2 regions of the Modestobacter sp. VKM Ac-2979 genome follow, and region 2 is predicted to be linked to the other one. Evidence: predicted binding sites of a transcription regulator. Region 2 holds the regulator's gene; the other holds the start of a gene.
What was found. Region 2 encodes LexA, which represses DNA repair genes until DNA is damaged. Its sites were predicted from a motif close to TCGAACANNTGTTCGA; they were not measured.
Positions count from the first base shown of each region.

Region 1: a site for LexA is predicted at 2,438-2,453, ahead of O2W15_RS02440 (HNH endonuclease signature motif containing protein). Genes of this name have one in related genera too.

Region 1 is NZ_JAPVBO010000001.1:489,659-493,839, forward strand. It holds gene O2W15_RS02430 (ABC transporter permease subunit) at 1-720, shown strand, start outside; gene O2W15_RS02435 (DUF2252 domain-containing protein) at 776-2,314, shown strand; gene O2W15_RS02440 (HNH endonuclease signature motif containing protein) at 2,458-3,795, shown strand; gene O2W15_RS02445 (hypothetical protein) at 3,895-4,181, shown strand, end outside.
Region 2 is NZ_JAPVBO010000007.1:64,022-68,202, reverse strand. It holds gene nrdR (transcriptional regulator NrdR) at 1-191, opposite strand, end outside; gene O2W15_RS19920 (LysM peptidoglycan-binding domain-containing protein) at 528-812, opposite strand; gene lexA (transcriptional repressor LexA) at 1,367-2,191, shown strand; gene O2W15_RS19910 (hypothetical protein) at 2,219-3,289, opposite strand; gene O2W15_RS19905 (phosphatase PAP2 family protein) at 3,261-3,989, opposite strand; gene hflX (GTPase HflX) at 4,096-4,181, opposite strand, start outside.

The sequences.
Region 1 (4,181 bases), on a different contig from region 2:
TGTGGCGCGCCGGTCACCGCCGCGGACCTCGACCTCGACTGGTACCTGGACCCGGCGCCGTTCTCCTTCGCCGCGGACGGCGTCGCCGGGGCCGTGGCGTTCAGCGCAGCGGGTGCGGTGCTGGCCTTCCTGATCGGCGCCACGTTCGTCGGCGCCGAGTGGTCCTCCCGGTCGATGATCGCGCTGTTGTTCTGGGAGACCCGGCGGCCCCGGGTGCTCGGCGCCAAGATCGTCGTCGTCGCCGTGGCCTCCGCCGTCCTCGGCGTGGTCGCGCAGGGCGCGTGGCTGGCGATGGCCGGCCTCTGGCAGTCGTTCGCCGGCGACGGGGCCGCCCTGCCCGACGGGTTCTGGTCGGAGCTGCTGGCCACCGGGGGCCGTGGGGTGCTGCTCACCACGCTGACCGGGCTGCTCGGGTTCGGGCTGACCAACCTGGTGCGCAACACCGGCGCGGCGCTCGGGGTGGGGTTCGTCTACTTCGCGGTGCTGGAGACGGCGGTACGGGCCGTACGCCCGGACTGGCAGCCCTGGCTGCTCACCAACAACGCCTCGGCGCTGGTGGTGCCCGACGGCCTGACCCTGTTCCTCGGCTCCGACCCGTTCACCGGGGAGTCCACCGAGTACCTGCTGGGCAACCTGCAGGCCGGCGTCTTCATGGCCGTGGTGACCGCCGTCGTCCTGACCCTGGGCACCGTGCTGTTCACCCGCCGCGACCTGCACTGACCCGTCAGCCGGCCGGGGTTTCAGCACCCGGGCGGGTCGGGGTAGGCGGAGGGGCATGGACACAGACCTCGAGTCCGCCACCCGCACCGAACTGCTGCGCCGCGCGCGTGAGCAGGACGTACCCGGACGCTCGTCGATGACCAAGGACCAACTGGTCGACGCGCTGACGTCCGACTCCGGCGACGGCGCCGCGTCCGGCGGCGCCTTGTCCGACGGCGTCCGTGGCGACGGCTCACGGCCGGTGCACTCGCGGGTCGAGGCGTTCCGCCTGCTGGCCGAGGCCCGGGCCCGGGGCGAGATGGTGCTCATCCCCCGGATGCTCAGTGGCAACGACCGCCGGGTGCACGTACGGGAGACCGTGCGTGAGGACCACGAGACTCGCATCGCCACCGGTGACCTGGAGGCGCGGGCGAAGTTCGACAAGCTCGCCGGCTCGGTCTTCCACTTCTTCCGCGGCACGAACCTGCTCTTCTACCGCGACCTGGTCGGCGAGGACGCCCGACTGCCCACGGTCCTGGCCCTCGGCGACGTCCACCCCGGCAACTTCGGCGTGATGCCCAGCTCCGACAACGTGCCGATCTTCGGGGTCAACGACTTCGACGACGCCTACTACGCGCCCTTCACCTGGGACCTCAAGCGCGGCACCGTGGGGTTCATGCTCGGCGCGGCCGAGAAGACCGGCCAGAGCCAGAAGAAGCAGCGGGCCATCGCCCGCCGGTTCGTACGCGGCTACGTGGCCGGGATCGCCGCCTATGCCGCCGACGGCCAGGAGCAGACCGAGCAGCTCCGGATGGACAACGCCCCGCCGCTGATCGCGGAGCTGATCGGCAGCACGCTGGAGACCAGCCGCGCCGAGTGGCTGGAGGACCTCCTGGAGGAGACCCGGCGCGGCTTCCGCACCGACGAGGAACTGGTGCCGGTCAGCAGCCGCCGGGAGGAGTTCCAGGAGATCGTCGACCGCTACGTCGCCGAGAACGAGGTGGAGGTGCCCGAGCGGGCCGGCCGGATGCGGGTGAAGGACGTCGCCGAGCGGCGCGGCGCCGGCACCGCCTCGCTGGGCCTGACCCGGTACTACGTGCTCATCGCCGGCGTGCGCGACGACGGCACGGATGACCTGCTCCTGGAGTTCAAGCGCGCCCGCCGCTCGGCCCTGTCCGGCCTGGTGCCGCCGTCGGGGTACGAGGTGGACGGTCAGGGCGACCGGATCCGGCACGCCCAGCGGGTGCACCTGGTCAGCGGCGACGTCTTCTACGGGAGCGTCGACATCGACGGCCAGAGCTTCATGGTGCGGGAGCGGGCGCCGTTCCGGGACGACATCAGCCTGGACGAGCTGTCCACGAGCGAGTGGAAGGAGTACGCGGAAATCTGCGGCCGGGTGCTGGCCCACACGCACGCGATGTCCGACGAGACCGGCAACGTCGACTACGACGTCGAGCCGGCGATCCTGGAGGCCATCGGCGGGCGCGACCTGTTCGTCGACGACGTCCTGCGCTTCGCCGAGGAGGCCGCCGACCGGGTGCGCCGCGACCACGAGCACTTCGTCGCCGACCACGAGCTGGGCGCCTTCCGCAGCGTGGACGTCGTCTACCGCTGACCTCGGCGGTGGCCGAGCGCGAGCCACCAGACCGACCGTGGAGCCGGGCCCCGGCACGGCTCCACGGTCGGTGGGGCGGGTCGACCCCGTCGGCAGCCTCGCTCCCGCCGAAACTGTCAGACGCCGTACGTATGTTCGAATGCGTGACGACGACGGCGATGCCACCGGGCTTCTGGGGTGTGGCGGTCGACGTCTGCTTCACCGGCACGGCGCACGGCGCGCGGGAGGCTGCCTCCTCCGATGAGCAGCTGGCGGCCCGACTGCGGTCGGTGCAGCGCCAGCGGGCGATGGCCGCCGCGGAGGAAGCCGAGCTGATCCTGCAGCTGGCCGGCCGGCGCCCGGCCACCTTCGACCCACCGCCGGGCAGCCGGGGTGCCCGCCGGCTGGGCTGGACGGCCGAGCTCGATGGCACGGAGATCAGCGAGTTCTTCCTCGCCGAGCTGTCTGCGGTGCTGAACCTGGGCCGTGGGACGGCGGCGGTGCGGTTGCGGCGGGCGTTGACCTGGTCGGAGAAGCTGCCCGCCACCTTCGCCGCCCTGGCCGCCGGGCAGCTGGACGAGCGCCGGGCCCAGGTGCTCGCCGACGTCCTCGAGCACACCCCGGCGGCCGTCGCCGGCCAGGTCGAGGCCGCGCTGCTGGATGAGGCGCGCGAGCTGTCGGTGGCGCGGCTGGAGAAACGGGCCACCGAGGAACTGCTCCGCCTGGACGCCGCCGCAGCCGACGAGCGCCGGGAAGCCGCGGCCAAGAACGCCGACGTGCGGGTCTTCCCCTCCCCCACCGACGGCCGGTCGACGCTGTCCGCGGACCTGCCCACCGATGAGGCCGTGGAGTGCCACGACCTGGTCGACCAACTCGCGAAGATGCTCAAGGCCGACGGTGATGACCGCCCGATCGGCGCCCTGCGGGCGCACGTGCTGTCCACACTGATCCGCCGCCCGGCTGACTCCGGGCTGCCCGCCGTGGCCGTGAACGTCACGGTCACCGCCGACCTGACCGCTCTGGCCGGCGTCAGCAGTGCACCGGGTGGGGTGAACGGGCTGCCGATCACCGCCGCCCACCTGCGCGAACTGCTCGGCCGGGTCGGCGCCCTCGGGCTCACCACCCCCGACGGCGGCAGCCTCACCTACGCGCTCACCGGCCCGGACGGGCAGCTGCTGAGCACGATCACCCCGGCTGAACTGGCCCGCCTCGCCCGCCGTGGCTGCCCGCACCATCCCGAACGTGGCAGCAACCGCGAAGCCAGCGGCAGCGGCGATGGCAGCGGAAGCGGAAGCCAGCCGTGCGGCTGTCCGGTGCTCGGCCCGCCACCGGCCACCACCGCCTACACCCCCACCGCACGGCAACGGTCATTCGTGACCACCCGCGACCGGCGCTGCCGGTTCCCCAACTGCGGCCAACGCGTCGGCTGGACCGACCTGGACCACGTCACCGCCCACGCCTGCGGCGGCCCCACCGACTGCACCAACCTCAGCAACCCCTAGGACCTCCCCTTCAACTGACAGCGGCTTGGTCGCTCAACTACGCGCTCCGACCGGCTTACACAGGTACTGTCCGAGACCGGATCAGGCGGAAGGCAGTCAGTGGGCGACGAACCGCGGCACAACATCCTCGACAAGTTGGAGCCAATACAGCTCACGAAATCGAAGGTCGACGCGGACAACGCTTCACCCTCGCCCCAGGACTCGAAGAAGCTGCGCTTGGGCCCAAGGTGGCGTCGCTGGAAATGGTTTGCCCTTGATGCCGTCGCCTCCCTCTTATGGAGCTATGCGATCCTCCGGCTGCTCGTGGGGGACGTCGATCGCTGGGTGGTGTCCGCAGTGGCCCCCGGTTTCCAATGGTTGCTGGACTATCGGTTTTTCGGCATCCT
Region 2 (4,181 bases):
ACGACCTTGCCCCGGGCGAAGGGCTCGCTCACGCCGCTGCGCTTGACGACGGCGAGGACCGCCTCCTCCACCGTGGTGAAGCGGCGTCCACAGCCCGGGCAGGAGCGTCGACGGCGGGTGGTCGCCCCCTCGTCGGTCTCCCGCGAGTCGATGACCCTGCTGTCGGGGTTGTGGCAGAAGGGACAACGCATGTCGATCTCCTCCTTCCCGAGGTGTCGCGCAGGGTCTCGCCGCGGCGTCGTGACACCGTGACCGGGCCCCGACCCGATGGCCGTGCTGTGGACTGGGCCGGGGACATCCGGTGGATGCGCCGGGGACAACGTGTGGAACGACTGTGGATGGCTTACAGCTCTGTAACTACTAGATGTTGTGGTGGAACCGTACGACCACCCCTACAGGTGTGCAAGCCCTGGCGAGCGTGTCGTCTTCCGCATCTGACCCGGGCGCCCCTCGGAGCCCCTCCCGCCACAACCACCGGCGCCTCGGCCGGGCCCTTCGCACCGCGGTGGACACCGGTGCGCCGCCGGTCAGGGCAGCTCGAGCACCTGACCGGGGACGAGGTCGACGTCGGAGAGGCCGTTCACGTTCAGGAGCGCGTCGACGACCGCGCGACGGTCCTCCTCCGGCGCGATCTCGCCGGCGATCGACCACAGGGTGTCCCCGGACTGGACGACGACCATCGTCGAGCCGGCCAGCTCGAGGCCGCCGCCGGGGCCGCCGGACTCGGCGGCGAACGTCGCCGCGGCGACGGACACCCCGAAGGCGATGGACAGCCCGGCGACCACTCGCCGCCCGCGCCGGGTCAGCCGCAACGGCGCCTGTGCACCCGAGGCGGCCCCACCGCCACCCCCTCCCGTGCGCCTCGCGCAGCCGGCGGCGCCCCCGCCCGCAACGCCGACCCGCCGACCAGGGCGCACGTCGGGATGCCCGGGACCCCGCAGGGCCGCCGCAGGGCGAGCCGCCCGGGGCAGGGGTGCAGGCCGACCGCGCACCACGGACCCGGGCGAGTGCGCCACCTGGCGCGCCCCCGGGAACGGGAGCACGACCGCCATCGAGGCCGGGGCGGCCACGGGGAGCTCGAGCTGCGGACTGGCCATCGGGGTGCTCCAGAGGTCTCGCGGTACCGGGTGGTCGAACAGGCGTTCGAACAGAACGTCTGGGCGATGTCTACCGCACACCCCCGACAGGAACACGCCGACACGGCGACTTCTTCGAACACGTGTTTGAACGGAGAGGCCTGAGGCGATACGGTTCCGAGGCGATCGAGGACAGCGTCCGAGGTCCCGGCTCGCCGTGGCGACACGGCCGTCGGTACGGCAGGACGCCACCGGGAACTGCTGCCGAGGCAGCCGGACGAGGAGGACACATGGCGGTCGACGGCCCGAAGGCGCGCGGCGGCAAGAGCCCTTCGCGGCGTGGAGCGTCCAGCCCGGCACCCGCCGACGGCGCAGCGCCCACGGCTGCAGCGGGGGCGGGAGCAGCGGTGCGGGAGTTCCCCGACCGGGCCGCCGACGGCGACGGACTGACCCAGCGGCAGCGCCGGGTGCTCGAGGTCATCCGTGACTCGATCGAGCGCCGCGGCTACCCGCCCTCGGTCCGCGAGATCGGTGAGGCGGTCGGTCTCTCCTCCGCCTCGTCCGTGGCCCACCAGTTGTCAGTGCTGCAGCGCAAGGGCTGGCTGCGCCGTGATCCGAACCGGCCGCGCGCACTCGACGTGCGCCTCCCCGGCGACAGCACCGCGACGACGAACGAGGCCACGGCCGAGGCGCTGGCCGGTTCCGGTGCAGCCAGTGGCGTCGACGACGCCACTGCCCCCCGACCCACGTACGTGCCCCTGGTCGGCCGGATCGCCGCCGGCGGTCCGGTGCTGGCCGAGCAGGCGGTCGAGGACGTCTTCCCCCTCCCCCGCGAGCTGGTCGGCGAGGGCACCCTGTTCATGCTGAAGGTCGCGGGTGACTCGATGGTCGATGCGGCGATCTGCGACGGCGACTGGGTCGTCGTCCGGCAGCAGCCGACCGCGGAGAACGGCGAGATCGTCGCCGCGATGATCGACGGCGAGGCGACGGTGAAGACCTACAAGCGGCGTGACGGGCACGTGTGGCTGATGCCGCACAACGCCGCGTACGAGCCCATCCCGGGCGACGACGCCACGGTCCTCGGCCGGGTCGTCACCGTGCTCCGTCGGGTCTGACCTCGGGCACGGGCGCCGGGCCCGTGCTCAGGCCGGGCTCCGCCGCAGCTTGCCGCCGGCCCACACGAACACGGTGGCCACGGCCGCGGCGATGAGACCGGCGGTCAGCGGCTCGACCCCACCGGCGGTCGCCAGCGACCCGTCGGCGGCCTCGGTGGGCTCCGCCGGGACCGTCCCCGTCAGGTCACCGGTGGCCGGCACCTGGGTGACCACCGCAGGGAGTCCCTCGCCGGCGACGAGCAGGTCCCGGTCGTTCGCCGCGAAGGCGATGGCCTCGCCCTGTGGGGCCTCCGGCAACGCCACCCGCACGGGGGGCCCGGCCAACGCCCCGGCGACGTCGGAGCCGCTCAGCGGCCAGACATAGGCGTCGGTGTAGGTCCGCAGGGCGATCCGCGAGCCGTCCGACGACACGGCGCCACCGGTGACCAGCAGCTGGCCGGCCCGGCCCACCGGGCCGCCCGGTGTGCCGGTCAACGTGAGCCCGAGCGCCGCCACCTTGCTCATCGGCACGGTGGCTCCGTCGCCGAGGGGCGCATCCGGGCGGTACACGGAGCTGGCGCCCAGCACCTCCTTGGTCACCAGGTACGGGGTGCCGTCGGGCGCGAGCAGGAGGGCCTCCGCGTCGTGCGGACCGTCGGGGTAGGTGAGCCTGGTCAGCACGGTGGTCCCGTCGGGGCGCAGACCGATCAGCGCCACCGTCTCCCGGCTCTGCGCGTTGTCCCCGATGTCGGCGAGCCAGATGGTCCCGTCGGCGGCGAGGGCGAGGTCCTCGGGGTCGTACGGGTCGACCTCCGCCGTGCGCACCTCACCCACCGCACAGGCTCCGTCGAGCACCAGCACCTCGGCGCGGTCGCCGCCGTCGTTCATCGCGAGCATCGACTCCCCGGCGCTGGCCAGGCCGGAGAGCTCCGGGAGCCGCGGGTCGGTGATCTCGCACCGGGTGGTCGGCTCGCCGTAGGGAGCGGTCCCGTCGTCGGCGGCCGCCGGCCCGGCAGGCAGCAGTGCGACCAGCAGGCCGACGGGCGCACAGAGGGCGGCGCCGGCCGTCGTCCTGCGGCGGGTGGCGCTGCTACGCCTGGGATCGGCCGGCTCTGGCACGAACCCAGCGTGACATCGCGACAGCGTCCAGTGCGTGAACCACGCCCAACAGCAGCAGTCCGACCGCGAGCCCGACCACCGCGTCGGTGACCCAGTGGAAGTCCAGCGCCACCATGGCCACACCCGTCGCCACCGGCCCCAGCACGCTGAGCAGCCAGGTGGCCCGCTGCACGCCCGCGGGCAGGCCGAACTCGACGGCCTGCCACCGGGCCACCCCCCACATGAGGACGGCGTTCGCCACGTGCCCCGAGGGGTAGCTGGCCCCGTCCGTGTGGAAGAACGACCCGGGGAAGGCCGGGGCCGTACGACCGGTGCCCCACTTGAACGCGTAGACCACGGTGGTGAGCAGGGCCAGCGCAACGACCACCCGGACCAGCGGCACCAGCGTCCGCTGCCGCACGGCGAGCCACCCGACCAGCCCGGCCAGCACCACCAGGATCGTCACCCGCCCGCCGATCTGGGTGACGACCCAGATCGGCCAGTAGGCCCACGAGTCCCGCAGCGCCCACACACTGGTCACCTCGGAGACCCGCAGGTCCATCCGTTCCAGCCACCCGCGGCTGAGCAGGTTGACGGTGACCGCGACGGTGACGAGGGCGGCGAGGACGAGCAGCCACCACGGCGGCCGGCCCACCCCGACCACCGGTGCGACCGGTCGATCGGCAGCGGTCGCCGTCCGGTCCACCGCTCCCCTGGTCATCGCGTCACGGTACCGGGGCCGTGACCTGGTCGTGATCCGCCGGGCTGTCCGCTCGCCCCGCTGCGGGAGCCCGGCACGAACGTGCGAGCGGCAGCGGGGCCCTCCGTCAGTCCTCGGTGGCCGGCGCGGTGAAATCGTCGAGCTGGGCGGCCAGGCCGGCGTTGACGCGCGCGGTCAGCCGGGTCCCGGTGG